DNA from 3 places in the Streptomyces sp. NPDC091279 genome. Region 1 is predicted to be linked to each of the others. Evidence: riboswitches for the same ligand, from Rfam matches in the RefSeq annotation. Region 1 holds a riboswitch; each other region holds the start of a gene.
The links. Region 1 has a riboswitch for thiamine pyrophosphate ahead of ACIQOU_RS13920 (thiamine ABC transporter substrate binding subunit). Riboswitches for the same ligand answer to the same signal wherever they lie in the genome.

Region 1 (7,060 bases):
GCAGCGCGGCATGGACCGGGCCCGCTCCGACTACATGGGCATGCTCGGCACCGTCATGAACTGCCTCGCCCTCCAGGACTTCCTGGAGAAGGAGGGCATCGACAGCCGCGTGCAGACCGCCATCACCATGGGCCAGGTCGCCGAGCCGTACATCCCGCTGCGCGCCGTGCGGCACCTGGAGAAGGGCCGCGTCGTCATCTTCGGCGCCGGTATGGGCATGCCCTACTTCTCCACCGACACCACCGCCGCCCAGCGCGCCCTGGAGATCGACGCCGAGGCCCTGCTCATGGGCAAGAACGGCGTGGACGGCGTCTACGACTCCGACCCCAAGACCAACCCGGACGCGGTCAAGTTCGACGCGCTCGGCTACGGCGACGTCATCACCCGCGACCTCAAGGTCGCCGACGCCACCGCCGTCACTCTGTGCCGCGACAACAAGCTTCCGATCCTCGTCTTCGAGCTTCTGGCGGAGGGCAATATCGCGCGCGCCGTCAAGGGTGAGAAGATCGGCACCCTTGTGGGTGACCAGGACGGCCGCGACTGACAGGCAACACCTACGGCCCCTGACCGGGGGATGGACAATGTCCCGCCGGTCGGGAACCGTGCAAGAAGACGCGACGCAGCCGGCCGCCGCCCCGACCAGGAACCGCAGCCGGGCCTTACTCAAGACACGCAGGAGCAAGTGGTGATCGAAGAGACCCTCCTCGAAGCCGAGGAGAAGATGGAGAAGGCCGTCGTGGTCGCCAAGGAGGACTTCGCCGCGATCCGCACCGGGCGTGCGCACCCGGCGATGTTCAACAAGATCGTGGCCGACTACTACGGCGCGCTGACGCCGATCAACCAGCTGGCCTCGTTCTCCGTGCCCGAGCCCCGCATGGCGGTCGTGACGCCGTTCGACAAGACGGCCCTGCGCAACATCGAGCAGGCCATCCGCGACTCCGACCTCGGCGTCAACCCCGGCAACGACGGCAGCATCATCCGCGTCCACTTCCCGGAACTGACCGAGGAACGCCGCCGCGAGTACATCAAGGTCGCCCGGACCAAGGCCGAGGACTCGAAGATCTCGATCCGCGCCGTGCGCCGCAAGGCCAAGGACGCCCTCGACAAGCTCGTCAAGGACAAGGAGTCCGGCGAGGACGAGGTCCGCCGTGCTGAGAAGGAACTCGACGACGCCACCGCGAAGTACGTCGCCCAGGTGGACGAGCTCCTCAAGCACAAGGAAGCGGAGCTGCTAGAGGTCTGATGAACGACTCTTCCTGGGGGGCGCCGCCGCAGGCCGGGTACTGGGCGCCGTCCGACCGGGGCCCTGTCCCGGGTGCTGCCCCGGCGGGTCCCACGTACGACGCGCCTCCGGCGCAGCAGACTCGCCCCATGCCCATCGTGCCCGAGGGACCCGCGTACGGCGGAGACCAGGATGACGACCGGGGGGCCGCTTCGTCGAGCGGCCCCTCGTTCCGCGACGACACGCCACACGTGCCGCCCCACCCGGCGGCCCAGCAGAATCCGGAGCCCATGCCCGACGCCCCACAGCCGGCGCCCGCACCGCAGAAGAAGAGCGCGGGCCGGGACCTGGGCGCGGCCATAGGGGTCGGCCTCGGACTCGGCGTGGTGATCATCGCGTCGTTGTTCTTCGTCAAGGCCGCGTTCATCGGCGTGATAGCGGTGGCCGTGGTCGTCGGGCTGTGGGAGCTGACCAGTCGGCTCCAGGAGCGCAAGGGCATCAAGGCGCCGCTGGTCCCGCTGGCGGTCGGCGGCGCGGCGATGGTCGTCGCCGGGTACGTCCGGGGGCCCGAGGGCGCCTGGGTCGCCATGGCACTCACCGCGCTCGCCGTCCTCGTCTGGCGTATGACGGAACCGCCCGAGGGCTACCTCAAGGACGTCACGGCGGGCGTCTTCGCCGCGTTCTACGTGCCGTTCCTGGCGACGTTCGTCGCGATGATGCTGACGGCTCACGACGGGGCGTACCGGGTACTGACGTTCCTGCTGCTGACCGTCGTGAGCGACACGGGCGCGTACGCCGTCGGCTGGCGCTTCGGCAAGAACAAGCTCGCCCCCCGCATCAGCCCCGGCAAGACCCGCGAGGGCCTGGTCGGCGCGGTGACGTTCGCCATGGTGGTCGGCGCGCTGTTGATGCAGTTCCTGATCGACAACGGCACCTGGTGGCAGGGTCTGCTGCTCGGCCTCGCCGTCGCCGCCACCGCGACCCTCGGTGACCTCGGCGAGTCGATGATCAAGCGCGACCTCGGCATCAAGGACATGGGCACGCTGCTGCCGGGCCACGGCGGCATCATGGACCGGCTGGACTCCTTGCTGCCCACGGCGCCGGTGGTGTGGTTGTTGCTGGTGGTGTTCGTCGGCTCCGGCTGACCGGCAGTACCGCGCACGGACGTGGAGCCCCTGACCCTTGCCGGGCGGGGGCTCCCGTGCGTTCCGCGGGGCCTGAAGAGGCGGTTATCCACAGGGGGAACGGGCCACTGCGCGGAGTCTGCGACACTGGTACCGCCATGCCTAAGCCCGGAGAACTCACATTCGTCGCCCCGCGCGGAGCCAAGAAGCCGCCGCGGCATCTCGCCGACCTCACGCCCGCCGAGCGCAAAGACGCCGTGGCCGAGATCGGTGAGAAGCCGTTTCGTGCCAAGCAGCTGTCGCAGCACTACTTCGCGCGGTACGCGCACGACCCCGCGGAGTGGACCGACATCCCCGCGGGCGCGCGCGAGAAGCTCAGAGAGGCGCTGCTGCCCGAGCTGATGACCGTCGTACGGCATCTGTCGACGGACGAGGGCAGTACCCGCAAGACGCTGTGGCGACTGTTCGACGGGACGCTCGTCGAGTCCGTGCTGATGCGCTACCCGGACCGGGTCACCATGTGCATCAGCTCACAGGCCGGCTGCGGGATGAACTGCCCGTTCTGCGCGACCGGGCAGGCCGGTCTGGACCGGAACCTGTCGACGGGCGAGATCGTGCACCAGATCGTCGACGGCATGCGGGCGCTGCGCGACGGTGACGTGCCGGGCGGGCCCGCGCGGCTGTCCAACATCGTCTTCATGGGCATGGGCGAGCCCCTCGCCAACTACAAGCGGGTCGTCGGCGCCATCCGCGCCCTCACCGACCCGGCCCCGGACGGGGTCGGTCTCTCGCAGCGCGGGATCACCGTGTCGACGGTCGGACTGGTCCCGGCGATCAACCGGTTCGCCGACGAGGGCTTCAAGTGCCGTCTTGCGATCTCCCTGCACGCGCCCGACGACGAGCTGCGCGACACCCTCGTGCCCGTGAACACCCGCTGGAAGGTCCGTGAGGTCCTCGACGCCGGGTTCGAGTACGTCGAGCGGTCCGGGCGGCGGCTGTCCATCGAATACGCCCTGATCCGCGACATCAACGACCAGGCGTGGCGCGGCGACCGGCTCGGGCGGATGCTCAAGGGCAGGCCCGTGCACGTCAACCTGATCCCGCTCAACCCCACGCCCGGCTCCAAGTGGACGGCGTCACGCCCCGAGGACGAGAAGGCGTTCGTCGAGGCGATCGCGGCCCACGGGGTGCCGGTGACCGTGCGGGACACCCGGGGCCAGGAGATCGACGGTGCCTGTGGACAGCTCGCGGCCACCGAGCGGTAGCCTGACCGGGTGAGGTGATCCCGTCAGGTCGCCTCTTCTCAGGACGAACATCTTCATATTCCGACAGGGGAGCGCCACAGCGCTGAGAGTGCGGCAACCTGGCCGCAGACCCTCTGAACCTCGCCCAGGTCATTCTGGGTAGGAAGTTCGGACACTACTCATGCTGTTGCGCCCTGCCCTGGACCCGTTCACGGTCCCGGGCAGGGCCGCGTCTCTTCCTGGTCACCCCCAGGAGGAAAACCAGTGCACACCAAGAAGCCGCTCAACGGGCGGCCGCACACCAGGAAGCTCACGGCGGTGGCCGTCGGCCTCGGCCTCGTCACGCTCTCCGCGTGCGGCTCGTCGACCGGCGACCACGCGGCCGACTCCACGACCGTCACCCTCGTCAGCCATGACTCCTGGGCCGTCTCCAAGGACGTCCTCGCGGACTTCGAGAAGCGGTCCGGTTACACGGTCCGCGTCCTCAAGGACGGCGACGCCGGGCAGGCCGTCAACAAGGCGATCCTCACCAAGGACAACCCGCAGGGCGACGTCTTCTTCGGCGTCGACAACACCCTGCTCTCCCGCGCCCTCGACAACGGACTGTTCCAGTCGTACCAGGCCAAGGGCGCCGCCACCGTCGAGTCCCGCTACCGGGTCGACCAGGGCAAGCACCGGGTCACCCCCATCGACACCGGCGACATCTGTGTCAACTACGACAAGGCCTACTTCAGCAAGCACCGGCTGGCCCCGCCGACCTCCTTCGCCGACCTGACCGACCCGGCGTACAAGAACCTCCTCGTCACCGAGAACGCCGCCACCTCCTCGCCCGGCCTCGGCTTCCTGCTCGGCACCGCCGCCGAGTACGGCAGCGGGGGCTGGCAGAGCTACTGGAAGAAGCTGAAGGCCAACGGCGTCAAGGTCGTCGACGGCTGGGAGCAGGCGTACAACGAGGAGTTCTCCGGGTCGGCCGGCGGCAAGAAGGCCAAGGGGGACCGCCCGCTGGTCGTCTCCTACGCCTCCTCGCCGCCCGCCGAAGTGGTCTACGCCGACCCGCAGCCGGCCACCGCGCCCACCGGCGTCGCGGACGGCACCTGCTTCCGGCAGACCGAGTACGCGGGGCTGCTCAGCAACGCGGGCAACACCAAGGGCGGCAAGGCGCTGATCGACTTCCTGCTCACCAAGGAGTTCCAGCAGGACATGCCGCTGAACATGTTCGTGTACCCGGTGGTCCGGGGTGCCCAGGTGCCGTCCGTGTTCACCAAGGACGGTCCGCAGGCCGAGGACCCCGAGACCATGGCGCCCGAGAAGATCGCCGCCAACCGCGACCAGTGGGTCAAGTCGTGGACGTCACTCGTACTGAAGTAGCCCCGGCGCCCCCGGACCCGGCCCGCACCCCGGCCCGCACCCCGATCCCGGCCCGCACCCGGAAGGGGAGCGTGGCGCGGCTCGGGCTGATGGCGGTGCCGGTCGCGTTCTTCGGGGTGTTCTTCGCCTACCCGGTCGCCGCGATCGTCGGGCGCGGTCTCGACGTCGACGGCGGCTGGCGGCCCGGGCGGATCGTGGACGTGCTCGGGCAGTCCGGCATCCGGCACGTCCTGTGGTTCACCACCTGGCAGGCGCTCGCCTCCACCGCCCTGACCCTGCTGGTCGCGCTGCCCGGCGCCTATGTGCTCGCCCGCTACGACTTCCCCGGCCGACAGGTGCTGCGGGCCGTGGTGACCGTTCCGTTCGTGCTGCCGACGGTCGTCGTCGGCACCGCGTTCCTCGCGCTCGTCGGCCGGGGCGGGCTCCTGGACGAGCTGTGGGGCGTCCGCCTGGACACCACCGTGTGGGCCATCCTGCTGGCGCACGTCTTCTTCAACTACGCCGTCGTCGTACGGACCGTCGGCGGGCTGTGGGCGCAGCTCGACCCACGGCAGGAGGAGGCGGCGCGGATGCTGGGGGCCTCGCCGTTCGCCGCGTGGCGCACGGTGACGCTGCCCGCGCTCGGGCCCGCGCTTGCCGCCGCCGCGCTGATGGTGTTCCTGTTCACGTTCACCTCCTTCGGCGTCGTGCAGATCCTCGGCGGGCCCACCTTCGCCACCCTGGAGGTGGAGATCTACCGGCAGACCTCGGAGATCTTCGACCTGTCCACGGCCGCCGTCCTCACGATCGTCCAGTTCCTCGCGGTGGGCGCGATCCTCGCCGTGCACGCCTGGACGGTACGGCGGCGGGAGACGGCGCTGCGCCTGGTCGACGCCTCCCGCACCGCCCGGCGTCCGCGCGGCCCCCGCCAGTGGGCGCTGCTCGGCGCGGTCCTCGCCACCGTCGCGGTGCTGCTGGTGCTGCCGCTCGCCGTACTGGTCCAACGCTCCCTGGACGCCCCCGACTTCGCGTACTACCGGGCGCTGACCCGGGACGACGGCGGGACCTTCCTGGTGCCGCCGATCCAGGCGATCGGCACCTCGCTCCAGTACGCGCTGGCCGCCACCGTCATCGCCGTGGTGATCGGCGCTCTCGCGGCGGCCGCCCTCGCGCGCCGGGACGCGGGACGGCTGGTGCGGGGCTTCGACGCGCTGCTGATGCTGCCGCTCGGGGTGTCCGCGGTGACCGTCGGGTTCGGGTTCCTGATCGCCCTCGACGAGCCGCCGTTGAATCTGCGGTCGTCGTGGATTCTGGTGCCGCTCGCGCAGGCCCTGGTGGGTGTGCCGTTCGTGGTGCGGACGATGCTGCCGGTGCTGCGCGCGGTCGACGACCGGCTCCGGGAGGCGGCCGCGGTGCTCGGGGCGTCGCCCTGGCGGGTGTGGCGCGAGGTCGATCTGCCGTTGGTGCGGCGGGCGTTGCTGGTCGCGGCCGGGTTCGCGTTCGCCGTGTCGCTCGGGGAGTTCGGGGCGACGGTGTTCATCGCGCGGCCCGACCATCCGACCCTGCCGGTCGCCGTGGCGCGGCTGCTCGGCCGCCCCGGCGATCTCAACTACGGCCAGGCGATGGCCCTTTCGACGATTCTGATGGTGGTGTGCGCGGTGGCGCTGCTGATCCTGGAACGCCTGCGCACCGACCGCAGCGGGGAGTTCTGATGCTGCTCAGCCTCGACGACGCGACCGTCCGGTTCCATGGCCGGGTGGTGCTCGACGCCGTCGGCCTCGATGTCGCCGAGCACGAGATCGTGTGTGTGCTCGGCCCCAGCGGCAGCGGCAAGTCCACCCTGCTGCGGGCGGTCGCCGGACTCCAACCCCTGTCCGGGGGACGGGTGTTGCTCGACGGACGGGACCAGGCGGGGGTGCCCGCGCACCGGCGCGGGGTGGGTCTGATGTTCCAGGACCACCAGCTGTTCCCGCAGCGGGACGTGGGCGGCAACGTCGCCTTCGGGCTGCGGGTGCGGGGCGCCGCGAAGAGCGAACAGGAGCGCCGGGTGGGGGAGTTGCTCGACCTGGTCGGGCTGCCGGGCGCCGCCCGCAGGGCCGTTGCCGCGCTGTCCGGTGGCGAGC
Region 2 (7,060 bases), on a different contig from region 1:
GGCGGCCGACGGCCAGCAGGGCGACGAGGCGGCCCTCCCGCAGCCAGCACACGGACCAGGCGGGTCCGGTCGGGTCGCCGCGCCACAGCAGCGTGTCGGCCCCGGCGTGGTGGCCCGCGTACTGGACGAAGCGGCCGAACTGCTCGGACCAGAAGTACGGGACGGGGTCGTAGACGGCCGGGGTCTCGCCGATGATGTTCGCCGCGACCGTACGGGGCCCCTGGAGGGCGTTGTCCCAGTGGTGGACGAGCAGGCGGGTGCCGTAGCGGGCGGACGGGAAGGAGGCGCAGTCTCCGACCGCGTACACGTCGGGCGCCGAGGTGCGCAGGTGGTCGTCGGTGAGGACCTCCCGGTGGGCGCCGAGCGCGATGCCGGAGTCGGCCAGGCGGGCGGTGGCGGGGCGGGCGCCGATGCCGACCACCACGGCGTCGGCGGGCAGCCGGGTGGCGTCGTCCAGGACGACCGCGCCGGGCTCGACGCGCGTCACGCGCGCGTGGGTGCGCAGCGCGGCGCCCGCGTCGGTGTACCAGTCGGCCATGTACGCGGCGACCTCGGCGGGCAGCGCCCCGGCGAGGGGCCGGTCGGCGGCCTCGACGACGGTCACCGCGCACCCCGCCTCGCGCGCGGCCGTCGCGAACTCGGCGCCGATCCAGCCCGCGCCGACGACCACCACGTCCCGTTGCCCGGTCAGGACGGGCCGCAGCCGGGCGGCGTCGTCCAGGGTGCGCAGCAGATGCACGCCGGGGACGCCCTCGGTGCCGGGCAGCGTGATGGGTTCGGCGCCGGTGGCGAGGACCAGGACGTCGTAGGCGACGGGCCCTTCGGCGGTGTCGATCGCGTGGTCGGCGGGGCGGACGGCGAGGACCTCGCGGCCGAGCAGCAGTTCGACGCCGAGGGCGGTGAAGTCGACCTCGAAGGCGGCGCCGTCGGCCTTGCCGAGCAGGACGGCCTTGGACAGCGGTGGCCGGTCGTACGGCTGGTGGGGTTCCGCGCCGATCAGCGTGACGGTGCCGGTGAAGCCCTGTTCGCGCAGGGCGACGGCGGTCTGTACCCCGGCCATGCCCGCGCCGACCACGACGACACGGCGCCCGGCCGGAGTCGCCCGTTCCTGCGTCTGCTCGCTCACCGGATCACCATAGTCAGCTGACCATTCGTCAGCCACCGTTGGTACTCCGTGGCCCGTTCCGGATGGCCGGTTCCGCGCGCGGGCGCGGCGCCGGGCTCTCTTACCGGGGCGCGATCCACGGGCTAGGGTGGCCGACGTACACGCACTCGCGGGAGCCCGGACGCACCGGGCTGAGAGGGAGGCTGGCGGCCTCCGACCGTAGGAACCTGATCCGGGTCATGCCGGCGAAGGGAGGGGCTGGACGCCCATGTCGTCACGTACGTCAGAGGTTCTCGTCGTCGGAGGCGGGATCATCGGCCTGGTCACGGCCTGGCGGGCCGCGCAGCGCGGGTTCGGGGTCACGGTGGCCGACCCGGAGCCGGGCGGCGGGGCCGCCCAGGTGGCCGCCGGGATGCTGGCCGCCGTCACCGAACTGCACCACGGCGAGCAGACGCTGCTCGGCCTCAACCTCGCCTCGGCGGAGCGTTATCCGGACTTCGCGGCCGAGCTGACCGACTTCACCGGGCAGGATCTCGGCTACCGCCGCTGCGGCACGCTCGCCGTCGCGCTGGACGCCGACGACCGTGCCGAACTGCGCGAACTGCACGCCCTGCAACGGCGTTCGGGGCTGGCGTCGGAGTGGCTGACCGGGCGCGAGTGCCGGCGTCTGGAGCCGATGCTCGCGCCGGGTGTGCGCGGCGGGCTCCGGGTGGACGGCGACCACCAGATCGACCCGCGCCGACTGGCCGCCGCCCTGGTCACCGCCTGCGAGTGGGTCGGCGTGACCTTCCACCGGGGCTGGGCCGAGCGCCTCGACGTGGTCCGGGACCGGGCCGTCGGGGTGACCCTGGCGGACGGCACCGCGCTCACCGCCGATCAGGTGGTGCTGGCCGGCGGGAGCCTCAGCGGGCGGCTCGCGGGCGTGCCGGAGGGGGTGCTCGCGCCGGTGCGGCCGGTGAAGGGGCAGGTGCTGCGGCTGACGGTGCCCGCGCGCCGCGCGCCGTTCCTCCAGCGCACGGTGCGGGCGGTGGTGCGTGGCGGCCATGTCTATCTGGTGCCGCGCGAGAACGGCGAGCTGGTCGTCGGCGCGACCAGCGAGGAGCTGGGCTGGGACACCACGGTGACCGCGGGCGGCGTGTACGAGCTGCTGCGCGACGCCCATGAGCTGGTCCCCGGCATCACCGAACTGCCCCTGACGGAGACCCGGGCGGGCCTGCGTCCCTGCTCCCCCGACAACGCCCCGCTGCTCGGCCCGACCGGTCTCGACGGACTGCTCCTGGCCACCGGCCACCACCGCAACGGCGTGCTGCTGACGCCGGTCACCGGCGAGGTCCTCGCGCATGCCCTGGCCACCGGTGAACTGCCGGACGTGGCACGGCCGTTCACCCCGAGGCGGTTCTCCCGTACGGAGCTGCCCGCATGATCGTCCGCGTCAACGGCGCACCCCGCGACCTCACCCCCGGCACGGACCTCGACGCCGTCGTCAGGTCCCTCGTCCGGGCGCCCTCCGGCGTGGCCGCCGCCCTGAACGAGACCGTCGTCCCGCGCGCCCTGTGGCCCTCGACCCGGCTGGCCGAGGGCGACCGCGTCGAGATCCTCACCGCCGTCCAAGGAGGCTGACCCGATGGCCGACGATCCTTTCGTCCTCGGCGGCAGGACCTTCTCGTCCCGCCTGATCATGGGCACCGGCGGCGCGCCGGGCCTCGATGTGCTCGAACGGGCCCTGGTGGCGTCCGGGACCGAGCTGACCACGGTGGCGATGCGGCGCGTGGACCCCTCGGTGCACGGTTCGGTGCTCTCCGTCCTGGAGCGGCTCGGGATCGAGGTGCTGCCCAACACGGCGGGCTGTTTCACGGCCGGGGAGGCGGTCCTCACCGCCCGCCTCGCGCGCGAGGCGCTCGGCACCGAACTGGTCAAACTTGAAGTCATCGCCGACGAACGCACCCTGCTGCCCGACCCGATCGAACTGCTCGACGCGGCCGAGACCCTCGTCGACGACGGCTTCACGGTGCTGCCGTACACCAACGACGACCCGGTCCTCGCCCGCAAGCTCCAGGACGTGGGCTGCGCGGCGGTCATGCCGCTCGGCTCGCCCATCGGGTCCGGGCTCGGCATCCGCAACCCGCACAACTTCGAGCTGATCGTCGAGCACGCGCGCGTACCGGTCGTCCTGGACGCGGGCGCGGGGACCGCGTCGGACGCGGCGCTGGCGATGGAACTGGGGTGCGCCGGTGTGATGCTCGCCTCAGCGGTGACCCGCGCCCAGGAGCCGCCGCTGATGGCCGAGGCGATGCGGCACGCGGTGTCGGCGGGGCGCCTCGCCCATCGGGCCGGGCGCATCCCCCGGCGCCGTTTCGCCCGTGCTTCCTCGCCCGACGAGGGTCGCGCCCGGCTGGACCCGGAGCGGCCCGCGTTCTGACCGGGCAGGCGGGATCGGCCCTGGTGCGAGGGGTCCGCCGGGTCACGGGTCGGCCTCGTTCGGCCAGGGACAAAGGCGGCGCACAGGGGGTTGTCAGCGGTGGCTCGTACACTCACGTGCGTGGATACGACCCTTCAGGACCCTCTGGTCGGGCAGGTGCTCGACGGGCGCTACCGCGTGGACGCGCGGATCGCGGTCGGCGGGATGGCCACGGTCTACCAGGCCCTGGACACCCGCCTCGACCGTGTTCTCGCGCTCAAGGTGATGCACCCGACGCTGGCCGCCGACGTCTCGTTCGTCGAGCGGTTCATCCGGGAGGCGAAGTCGGTCGCCCGGCTGGCCCACCCGAACGTCGTGCAGGTCTTCGACCAGGGCGCCGACGGGTCGTACGTGTACCTCGCCATGGAGTACGTCGCCGGGTGCACCCTGCGGGACGTGCTGCGCGAGCGTGGGGCGCTGCAACCCCGCGCGGCCCTGGACGTCCTGGAACCGGTGCTGGCCGCGCTGGGCGCCGCGCACCGCGCCGGGTTCGTGCACCGGGACATGAAGCCGGAGAACGTCCTGATCGGGGACGACGGCCGGGTCAAGGTCGCCGACTTCGGTCTGGTGCGCTCGGTGGACACCGTCACCCACACCACCGACACGGTCCTGGGCACCGTCTCCTATCTGGCGCCCGAGCAGATCGAGCACGGCACCGCCGATCCCCGCGTCGACGTGTACGCGTGCGGTGTCCTCTTCTACGAGATGCTGACCGGCGACCGCCCACACTACGGGGACTCCCCCGCGACGGTGCTCTACAAGCACATCCACGAGGACGTCCCGCCGCCCTCGGCCGTGGTGCCCGGCATGCCGTACCCGCTGGACGAGTTGACGGCGTCGGCGACCGCGCGCAATCCGGACGTGCGCCCCTATGACGCGGTGGCGCTGCTGGCGCTGGCCCGGGGGACACGGGCCGCGCTGAGCGAGGAGCAGTTGGACGCGCTGCCGCCGCAGGCGATCGACGACGGCCGGCTGGGCTCGGAGGCCCGCACGAGCGTCATCCCGCGACTGCTGCCGGTCGACGAGGACGCCGAGTACGCCGAGGATGCGGAGCGGGAGGTGCTGCGCACCAGCCGGTTCGAGTCTCCCCCGCCGCTGCCGCCCGGACGCCGTTCCGCGCGCGCCCGTCGGCGGGGACCGCTGGCCGCCGTGCTCGCCGTGCTGCTCGCCCTGGGAATCGGGACGGGCGTCTGGTACATCAACTCCGGCCAGTTCACCAAGGTCCCGGCGGTCCTGTCGAAGACGCAGGCGGCCGCGGAGAAGAAGCTGTCCAGCGCCGGTCTGGACGTCGGGAAGGTCACCCACCGCTACAGCGACACGGTGGACCGGGGCACCGTCATCAGCTCGTCCCCGGCGCCAGGCGCCCGTATCCGGGACAACGGCTCGGTGACCCTGGTCGTCTCCGACGGCCCCGAGACCGTGCGGATACCGGCGCTGAGCGGCGTCACCCTCGCCAAGGCGCGGGCCCAGCTGAAGCGGGACGGCCTGGAACCGGGCATGGTCACCAGGGAGTTCAGCGAGGACGTCCCGGAGGGCTCGGTGATCTCCACGGACCCGGCGGCCGGTACCGAGCGGCACGCGGGCGCGGCGGTCGCGCTGACCGTCAGCAAGGGCAGCCCGGTGGAGGTCGCGGACGTCACGGGCGCGGACCTGGCGGACGCGCGGGCGGAGCTGGAGGAGGCGGGCCTGAAGGTGAAGGTCGCCGCCGAGCAGGTCACGTCCGACGAGTACGACAAGGGCGAGGTCGCCGCGCAGACCCCGGACGGCGGCACCGAGGTGGCCGCGGGCGACACGGTGACGTTGACGGTCTCCAAGGGGCCCGAGACGGTCGAGGTGCCGGATGTGGTCGGGGACAGCGTGGACGACGCCAAGCAGGCGCTGACGGACGCCGGTTTCCAGGTCAAGGAGGACCGCGGGCTGCTCGGCCTGTTCGGGGACACCGTCAAGAGCCAGTCGGTGGCGGGCGGCGAGTCGGCGGCCAAGGGGTCGACGATCACCATAAAGATCCGGTGACCGGGCGGCCGGCGCCGCATGGCACCCTGGGCGGGTGAACAGCCAGCACCTCTCCCGCAACCCCGTCGGCGGCCATGTCCCGGTGGCCGGCGGCCTGCACTCCGTCGGCCTGTCGTACGCCCGTGAGCTGAAGGCGGAGACCGTCCAGGTCTTCGTCGCCAACCCGCGCGGCTGGGCGACCCCGGCCGGGAACCCGCGGCAGGACGAGGCGTTCCGGGCGGCCTGCGCCGAGGAGTCGATCCCGGCGTATGTGCACGCCCCGTACCTGATCAACTTCGGCTCGCACACCGAGGCGACGGTGGAGAGGTCGGTCGAGTCGCTGCGGCACTCCTTGCGCCGGGGCCGGGAGATCGGCGCGCTCGGCGTCGTCGTGCACACCGGCAGCGCGACCGGTGGCCGGGAGCGTGCCGTGGCGCTGCGCCAGGTGCGGGAGCATCTGCTGCCGCTGCTGGACGAGTTGACGCACGACGACGATCCGTTCCTGCTGCTGGAGTCGACGGCGGGGCAGGGTTCCTCGCTGTGCTCGCGGACCTGGGACTTCGGGCCGTACTTCGAGGCGCTGGACGCCCACCCGAAGCTGGGGGTCTGCCTGGACACCTGTCACATCTTCGCCGCCGGACATGACCTGACCGGCCCGAGCGGTATGCACCAGACGCTCGATCTGCTGGTGGAGACGGTCGGGGAAGGGCGGCTGAAGCTGATCCACGCCAACGACTCCAAGGACGTGGTGGGCGCGCACAAGGACCGGCACGAGAACATCGGCTCCGGGCACATCGGCGAGGACCCGTTCCGGGCGCTGATGACGCATCCGGCGACCGAGGGCGTGCCGTTGGTGATCGAGACGCCCGGCGGCAAGGAAGGTCACGCGGCGGACGTGGAGCGCCTGAAGACGCTGCGGGACGGCTGAGCCCACCCCTTCCCCAAAACGGGACAACTCGGACTAAGGCAGCACTTACTTACTAAGTGCAGACTTACTGGACGATCTTCGCCGCCAGTGCAATCATGCGGCGCAACCTGCCAGTTACCCCGTGCGGAAGGAGCCTCTGCCATGCAGGGCGACCCCGAGATCATCGAATTCCTCAACGAGCAGCTCACCGGCGAGCTGACCGCGATCAACCAGTACTTCCTGCACGCCAAGATGCAGGAGAACTTCGGCTGGACGAAGCTCGCGAAGTACACGCGGCACGAGTCGTTCGACGAGATGAAGCACGCCGAGGTGCTCACCGACCGCATCCTGTTCCTGGAGGGGCTGCCGAACTACCAGCGCCTCTTCCATGTGCGCGTGGGACAGACGGTCAAGGAGATGTTCGAGGCGGACCGGCAGGTCGAGGTCGAGGCGATCGACCGCCTCAAGCGGGGCATCAAGGTGATGCGCGAGAAGGGCGACATCACGTCGGCCAACATCTTCGAATCGATCCTGGAGGACGAGGAGCACCACATCGACTACCTCGACACCCAGCTGGAACTGGTCGAGAAGCTCGGTG
Region 3 (7,060 bases), on a different contig from region 1:
TCTACGTCGTACGGAAGTTCACGTCCAGCTCCTCGTCACGCGGCGACTGGTGAGGGGCGCGGGAGACCGGTGACCGGCGACGGGAACCACCGGTTCCCTCGCGCGAGGGAAGTTTTCCCGACGGGCGGTCCACGGGCGGCGACGGGCGGTTAGAGTCCGGAAATCGACGCGGGGACCACCCCGTGAGCGGCGTACACGCCCTCCCGTGTTCCTCCGCACGGGCTGCCCCCTCGCGCATCGGGAGTGACCCTTGGTGACGGTAGACACCGCATCCACCGGCCCCCACGCCCCACCCCACCAGCCTCTCCGCCAGCCCCTCCGCCCCACTGGCCTCGCCATCCCCGTCGCGGGACGCCCCGCCAGGCCCCCCGAGCAGCCGGGCCCCTCGGCCCAGGAACGCGCGGCCCCCACGCCCCCGCTCACGTCAACGCCCGGGCCGTCGGCACGGCCGACCACTGCGACACCGTCGACCACCTCCTCGAACCGGCCTGACGCGACACCGTCGGCCCCCTCTACGACCGGGCCGCACGCGACACCGCCGCCCACCTCCATGGCGTCCCGGCCCCATCCGCCGCCCTCGGGTCCTGCCGCGTCCCGGCCCCCGGCGGCGCCCGCAACAGCGCCCCCACCAGCGCCCTCGAAGGCCCCTGTAGCCCGCCCTCATCCGTCACCCCCGAAGTCCCACGCCGCCCCGCCTCGTGCGGCGGCGCCGGAAACTCCCGCGTCCCGGCCGCACCCGGCGTCCGCGCCTCCGGACGCCCCAGCGGCAAGGCCCCGCCCGGCATCCGCGGCTCCCCGGCCGCGCTCCTCCACCGAGGCGCCGTCCGCCACCCTCATCGGCTCGGTGCAGCGCGCGGTGCGCCTGCTGGAGCGCGTCGCCGAGCACCAGCACGGAGCCCCCGCCAAACAACTGGCCCGCGAGACCGGGCTGGCCCTCCCCACGGCCTACCACCTGCTGCGGACCCTGGTCCACGAGGGCTACCTCAGCCGGGAACGGGGCCTGTTCTTCCTCGGGGACGCGGCCGAGCGGCTGAGCAGCAGCGGCGCCCGGCAGAAACGTCGCAGCACGGTCGTCGACATCCTCGCCGCCTGGCGGGACGTGCTCGGGGTGCCCATCTACTACGCCGTCTACCGGGACGGCGAGGTCGAGGTCAAGTGCGTCGCCGACACCCCGGCCATCCCGGCGGTCGCCGAGTGGGCCGACTTCCGGGAGACGGCCCACGCGCATGCGATCGGGCAGTGCCTGTTGTCCCAACTAGACGACGACGCCCGGCGCGATCACCTCGCGCGCTACCCCGTGCGCTCCCTCACGCCGTACACGGTGCGTGACGATCACAGCCTGCTCCGGCGACTCGAACGGGTGAGTCGGATGGAGCCGGTGATGGAACGTCAGGAATATGCGCTGGGCACGGTTTGCGCCGCGATTCCCATCACCGCGGGCACGACGGCCGCGGCGATCGGCCTGTCCCTGCCTGCTCACCAGGACGAACGACTGCTGCCCGTGGCCCGTCGATTGCAGGGCGAGGTGGGGCGTCTTCTGGGCTCGCTGTCGCTCTCTATCAGTATCTGAAAAATCACTCCTTGTGATCTGACGCGCACGTTCAGCAAGATGCCTGGAGTGACAGGGGGGATCATTCCCAGCCAACCGGCTTTAAACGACGGGGTAGGCGATGCGCGAGTCCGTACAGGCAGAAGTCATGATGAGCTTTCTCGTCTCCGAGGAGCTCTCCTTCCGCATCCCGGTCGAACTGCGTTACGAGAGTGGTGATCCCTATGCGGTGCGGCTTACCTTCCACCTGCCGGGCGATGCTCCGGTGACCTGGACGTTCGGTCGGGAACTGCTGATCGACGGAGTGGGCCGACCGTGCGGAGAGGGCGATGTGCGGGTCGAACCCGCCGACGGCGACTCCCTGAGCGAGGTCCTGATCCGCCTTCAGGTCGGCGGGGACCAGGCGCTGTTCCGTTCCTCGACGGCGCCGGTCATCGCGTTCCTCGACCGCACCGACAAGTTGGTCCCGCTCGGTCAGGAGGGCGCGCTCGCCGACTTCGACGCCCACCTGGAGGAGGCGTTGGACCGGATTCTGGCGGAGGAGCAGAGCGCGGGATGACGGGCGCGGGGCGGGGCGCGAGGCCGGTGCGGGCGAGCGGTGGTGGGTCCAGTGGGCTTTCCTGGGAGCCAGGGCTATGCAGTAACGCTTCTGCGGGGCGCGTGCATCGCGGTGGCGCAGGAGAGCTGCGGAAGGGCCACAGGTCCGCAGGGCCGCGTGAACGGGGCTCGCAGGGCCGCGTGGACGGGTGCGTGAGCGGGCGAACGGGGACACCGGGTCCGCGGCGCCTCAGACGTGAGCCTGTGTGGACGGGTGCGTGAGCGGTGACGCCGAGCCTGCCTCAGCCGAGCCCGCCTCGCCTCAGACGCGGGCCCGCGTAATCGGGCGTCGGAGGCGGAGGCCGTCGGACGGAGAGACGCGGGCCGGTGCACTGCGGGCGGACGGAGATGTGGGCGGGCCTTGGGCGGACGGGTGACGTCGGCTGGTGTCACCGGTCGCTGCCGGCGGCCGCTGGCAGCCGCCACGGCGTCGGTCACGAGACCGGCCCTGGGCGCCGCTCGCGACGTCGGCCGGTAACTGGCGACCACCGCACCGGCGTTCGCTCCTCGGCCGCCGACCCCTCACCGCTTCCGGCGTCGGCCCCGTCCCGTGCGTTGCTGCGGGGCCGTGTCGCCGTTGGACGTCGCCGCAGCCGTGCCCGCGCCGGCCCCGAACGCCGGGGCCCCGCCCGCGCCGTTCCCGGTGCCTGGACCCCCGCTCGTGCTCACGGGCGTTGCCTGGCCCGTCCGGTCTGCCGAGACCACCAGGGCGGCCAGGGCCGTCGTCACCGGCACCGAGGCGACCAGGCCGATCGAGCCGACCAGCGTCCGCACGATCTCCTCGGCCACCAACTCGCTGTTGGCGACCGTGCCCACGCTGCTCTGCGCGATGGAGAAGAGCAGCAGCAGCGGCAGCGCGGCGCCCGCGTAGGCGAGGACGAGGGTGTTGACGACGGACGCGATGTGGTCGCGGCCGATGCGGATGCCCGCCCGGTACAGCCCGCGCCAGCCCATCGAGGGGTTGGCCTCGTGCAGTTCCCAGACGGCCGAGGTCTGGGTGACGGTCACGTCGTCGAGGACACCGAGCGAGCCGATGATCACGCCCGCGAGGAGCAGACCGCTCATGTCGATGTGCGGGTACAGGCCGTGGATGAGGCCGGTGTTGTCGTCCGTGTTGCCGGTGAGCGCGGCCCAGCCGATGAACATCGAGCCGAGGACGCCGATCAGGATCAGGGAGATCAGCGTGCCGAGCACCGCCACCGAGGTGCGTGCCGAGAGGCCGTGACACATGTACAGGGCGATCAGCATGATGGCGCTCGCCCCGACCACCGCCACGATCAGCGGGTTCGAGCCCTGGAGGATCGCGGGGAGGATGAAGAAGTTGAGGATCAGGAAGCTGATGGCCAGCGCGACCAGCGCCATGACGCCCCGGATGCGGCCCACCACCACGACGGCGAGCGCGAAGATGCCGGCGAGCACGGCCATCGGAAGCCGACGGTTGACGTCGGTCACCGAGTACTGGAGGTCCTTGGGCGCCGAGGGCTCGTAGGCGACGACGACCTTCTCGCCCTGGTGCAACTGCCGTGTCTGGTCCGGCTGCACGATCTCGGTGAACGTCCGGCCCTTGTCCTTGCCGGTGTCGACGCGGATCGTCGCCTTCTTGCAGTCGCCGTCCTCCTGTTGCTCGCCGGAGGAGCCCGCCGTGGTGGAGGTGTCGCCGGTGGAGGACCCGGACGACGCGTTGACCGACTTGCAGCTGAGCGTCACGACCTGAGTGACCGTCGCCTGCTGGCTCTGCCGGTCGAAACCGACGCCGGTGCGCTGGTGCGGCGGGGCGCCACCGGGCCACAGCACCGCGAGGCCGACGACCACGGCGGCGGCGAACGGGATGAGGACGGCGGCGATCACCTTGCGCAGGTGCTTGGAGACGGGGGCCGCAGGACCGTGGCTGTGACTGTGTCCGTGCGAGTGCCCGCCGCCACCGCTGCCGCCGCCGGGACCGTGGCCACTGTGCGATCCGTGGTCGCCGTCCGGTCCGTGTCCGTTGTCCGGTCGAAGGCCACCGCCCGGTCCGTGCGCACCAGTTGGGTCGTAGCCGCTGCCCGGTGTCTGGGGACCGCCAGGGCCGCGCTCGCCACCCGGCATCTGGGAACTGTGCGGGCCGTACCCGTCATCCGTCCCCGGGGAGCCACCTGCGCCCTGCCCACCGCCTGGTCCTTGGGGGCCGTCCGGTCCACGTCCGCCACCCGGTCCCTGGGGGCCGACCGATCGATACCCGCCGACCGGCCTCTGGGGGCCGCCTGGTCCTAGGCCAGGCCCCGGCCCGTGGACGCCTCCGGGGCCGGGCCTCTGGGCGTGTTCCGGGGGCCGCTGCCCGCTGCCGGGTCCGTTGCCGCCCCCCGCTCCGGTGCCGGGAGCACCGTTGCGGCCGGGGTGACCGGGGCGAGCGGGGTGACCGGGCTCAGGTCCATGGCCCTGCCCACCAGGTCCCGCCCCCTGCGCGCCGGGGCGCTGCCCCTGCCCGGGACCGCCAGGATGCCTCGCCTGCCCGGGGGCGCCGGGACTCTGGCCCTGTCCAACAGGGCGCTGTCCGGGGCCGTCCGGGCGTTGTCCCTGTCCGCCGGGACCCTGCCCGGGCTGGCCGCCACGACCCGGTCCTTGCCCAGGCCCGCCCCGGTCGTGCCCGTGCGGCGGCTCGGGCGGGGGGTATGGGGACTGAGGTGTCGTGGTCACCGCCAGATCATCGCAAGAACGGCAGAGGCCCCCTGTTCACCGCGCCCGAATTGGCGCTAGCGTGGAGGCACCTTTGTACACGCGGGAGCTCGGAGCACCGGGCTGAGAGGGCGCTGACCTCCGTCCCAGCGATGTTTCACGTGGAACATCACTCAAGCCGAGTGATGTTCCACACGAAGCGTCGGCAGACGGAAGCCGCTGCGTCGACCGCTGAACCTGTTACCGGGTAATGCCGGCGTAGGGAGTAGGTCTCATGACCATCAAGGACGCACGCACGCCTGCCTCCAGCCAGGACGAACAGCCCGCCTCGGGTCAGCCGTCCCAGGAGACCGGGAAGTCCATCGGCTGGCACAAGGGATACGTCGAGGGCTCGCGCTCCGACCTTCGGGTGCCGGTCCGTCAGGTGCATCTCACCAACGGGCAGTCGGTCACCCTGTACGACACCTCGGGCCCGTACACCGACCCCACCATCGACACCGACGTCCGCAGGGGGCTCTCCCCGCTGCGGGAGAACTGGATCGTCGCCCGCGGCGACACCGCCGAGTACCCGGGCCGTCCCGTCCGCCCCGAGGACGACGGGATCAAGCACACCGCGCCCCGGGGTGGCCTGCGCAACCTCGACGCGGTCTTCCCGGGCCGGCCGCGCCAGCCGCGCCGCAGCCGGGACGGACGCGCGGTCACCCAACTCGCGTACGCGCGCCAGGGCGAGGTCACCCCGGAGATGGAGTACGTGGCCCTGCGGGAGAACGTCTCGCCCGAGGTGGTCCGCGAGGAGATCGCGGCGGGTCGCGCGGTCCTGCCGGCCAACGTCAACCACCCGGAGATCGAGCCGATGATCATCGGCAAGCGGTTCCTGGTGAAGGTCAACGCCAACATCGGCAACTCCGCGGTGACGTCCTCCATCGAGGAGGAGGTGGAGAAGATGACCTGGGCGACGCTGTGGGGCGCCGACACGGTCATGGACCTGTCCACCGGCCGCAATATCCACACCACCCGCGAGTGGGTGCTGCGCAACTCCCCCGTCCCCATCGGCACGGTGCCGCTGTATCAGGCGCTGGAGAAGGTCGACGGCCGGGCCGAGGAGCTGACCTGGGAGATCTACAAGGACACGGTCGTCGAACAGGCCGAACAGGGCGTGGACTACATGACCGTCCACGCCGGTGTGCGCCTGCCGTACGTGCCGCTCACCGCGAACCGCAAGACCGGCATCGTCTCGCGCGGCGGCTCGATCATGGCCGCGTGGTGCCTCGCGCACCACAAAGAATCGTTCCTGTACGAGAACTTCGAGGAACTCTGCGAGATCCTCGCCGCCTACGACGTCACCTACTCGCTCGGCGACGGTCTGCGGCCCGGCTCGATCGCGGACGCCAACGACGAGGCGCAGTTCGCGGAATTGCGCACGCTCGGGGAACTCAACCGGATCGCGAAGCGTTTCCATGTACAGACGATGATCGAGGGCCCGGGCCATGTCCCGATGCACAAGATCAAGGAGAACATCGACCTTCAGCAGGAGATCTGTGATGAAGCTCCGTTCTATACGCTCGGCCCGCTGACCACCGACGTCGCGCCGGCGTACGACCACATCACCTCCGGCATCGGTGCCGCGATGATCGCCTGGTGGGGCACGGCGATGCTCTGCTACGTCACGCCCAAGGAGCATCTGGGCCTGCCCGACCGGGACGACGTCAAGACCGGTGTCATCACCTACAAGATCGCCGCTCACGCCGCCGACCTCGCCAAGGGCCACCCGGGTGCGCAGGAGTGGGACGACGCGCTGTCGGACGCCCGGTTCGAGTTCCGCTGGGAGGACCAGTTCCATCTGGCCCTCGATCCGGACACGGCACGCGAGTTCCACGACGAGACGCTCCCGGCGGAGCCCGCCAAGACCGCCCACTTCTGCTCGATGTGCGGGCCGAAGTTCTGCTCGATGAAGATCTCCCAGGACATTCGCCGCAAGCACGGCGGGAGTCGGGCGGAGATCGAGGACGGAATGGCTCAGAAGTCGAAGGAGTTCGCGGCGAGCGGGAGCCGCGTGTACCTGCCGATCGCCGAGTGAGCCGTCGATGCTCCGGCAACGCCCTTCCCTGACGGGGAGGTCGTGCCGGTGCCGGGGTGCATCGTGCCGGGGGCGTTGGGGCGTTCCTGGCACGGTCTGCCCGCTGCACGTGGGGTGGTGGGGTGGTTCCGGCGGGAACGGCCTGGTCCCGGGGCACGGGGTGATCGCGGCTCGAACTGCCCCGT

Region 2: it holds a riboswitch for thiamine pyrophosphate, as region 1 does, so the genes downstream of both, thiO (glycine oxidase ThiO) here and ACIQOU_RS13920 (thiamine ABC transporter substrate binding subunit) in region 1, are expected to answer to the same signal.
Region 3: it holds a riboswitch for thiamine pyrophosphate, as region 1 does, so the genes downstream of both, thiC (phosphomethylpyrimidine synthase ThiC) here and ACIQOU_RS13920 (thiamine ABC transporter substrate binding subunit) in region 1, are expected to answer to the same signal.

What each region holds. Positions count from the first base shown of each region.
Region 1 covers NZ_JBIVVA010000005.1:108,582-115,641, reverse strand. The annotation lists gene pyrH (UMP kinase) at 1-544, shown strand, start outside; gene frr (ribosome recycling factor) at 686-1,243, shown strand; gene ACIQOU_RS13930 (phosphatidate cytidylyltransferase) at 1,243-2,367, shown strand; gene rlmN (23S rRNA (adenine(2503)-C(2))-methyltransferase RlmN) at 2,505-3,611, shown strand; TPP riboswitch at 3,667-3,774, shown strand; gene ACIQOU_RS13920 (thiamine ABC transporter substrate binding subunit) at 3,855-4,958, shown strand; gene ACIQOU_RS13915 (ABC transporter permease) at 5,048-6,649, shown strand; gene ACIQOU_RS13910 (ABC transporter ATP-binding protein) at 6,649-7,060, shown strand, end outside.
Region 2 covers NZ_JBIVVA010000010.1:35,248-42,307, forward strand. The annotation lists gene ACIQOU_RS24780 (NAD(P)/FAD-dependent oxidoreductase) at 1-1,126, opposite strand, end outside; TPP riboswitch at 1,265-1,376, shown strand; gene thiO (glycine oxidase ThiO) at 1,374-2,528, shown strand; gene thiS (sulfur carrier protein ThiS) at 2,525-2,725, shown strand; gene ACIQOU_RS24795 (thiazole synthase) at 2,730-3,524, shown strand; gene pknB (Stk1 family PASTA domain-containing Ser/Thr kinase) at 3,645-5,576, shown strand; gene ACIQOU_RS24805 (deoxyribonuclease IV) at 5,611-6,483, shown strand; gene bfr (bacterioferritin) at 6,625-7,060, shown strand, end outside.
Region 3 covers NZ_JBIVVA010000003.1:727,170-734,229, forward strand. The annotation lists gene ACIQOU_RS10185 (DUF5326 family protein) at 1-53, shown strand, start outside; gene ACIQOU_RS10190 (IclR family transcriptional regulator) at 836-1,570, shown strand; gene ACIQOU_RS10195 (SsgA family sporulation/cell division regulator) at 1,671-2,108, shown strand; gene ACIQOU_RS10200 (YibE/F family protein) at 2,669-4,231, opposite strand; TPP riboswitch at 4,891-5,080, shown strand; gene thiC (phosphomethylpyrimidine synthase ThiC) at 5,073-6,875, shown strand.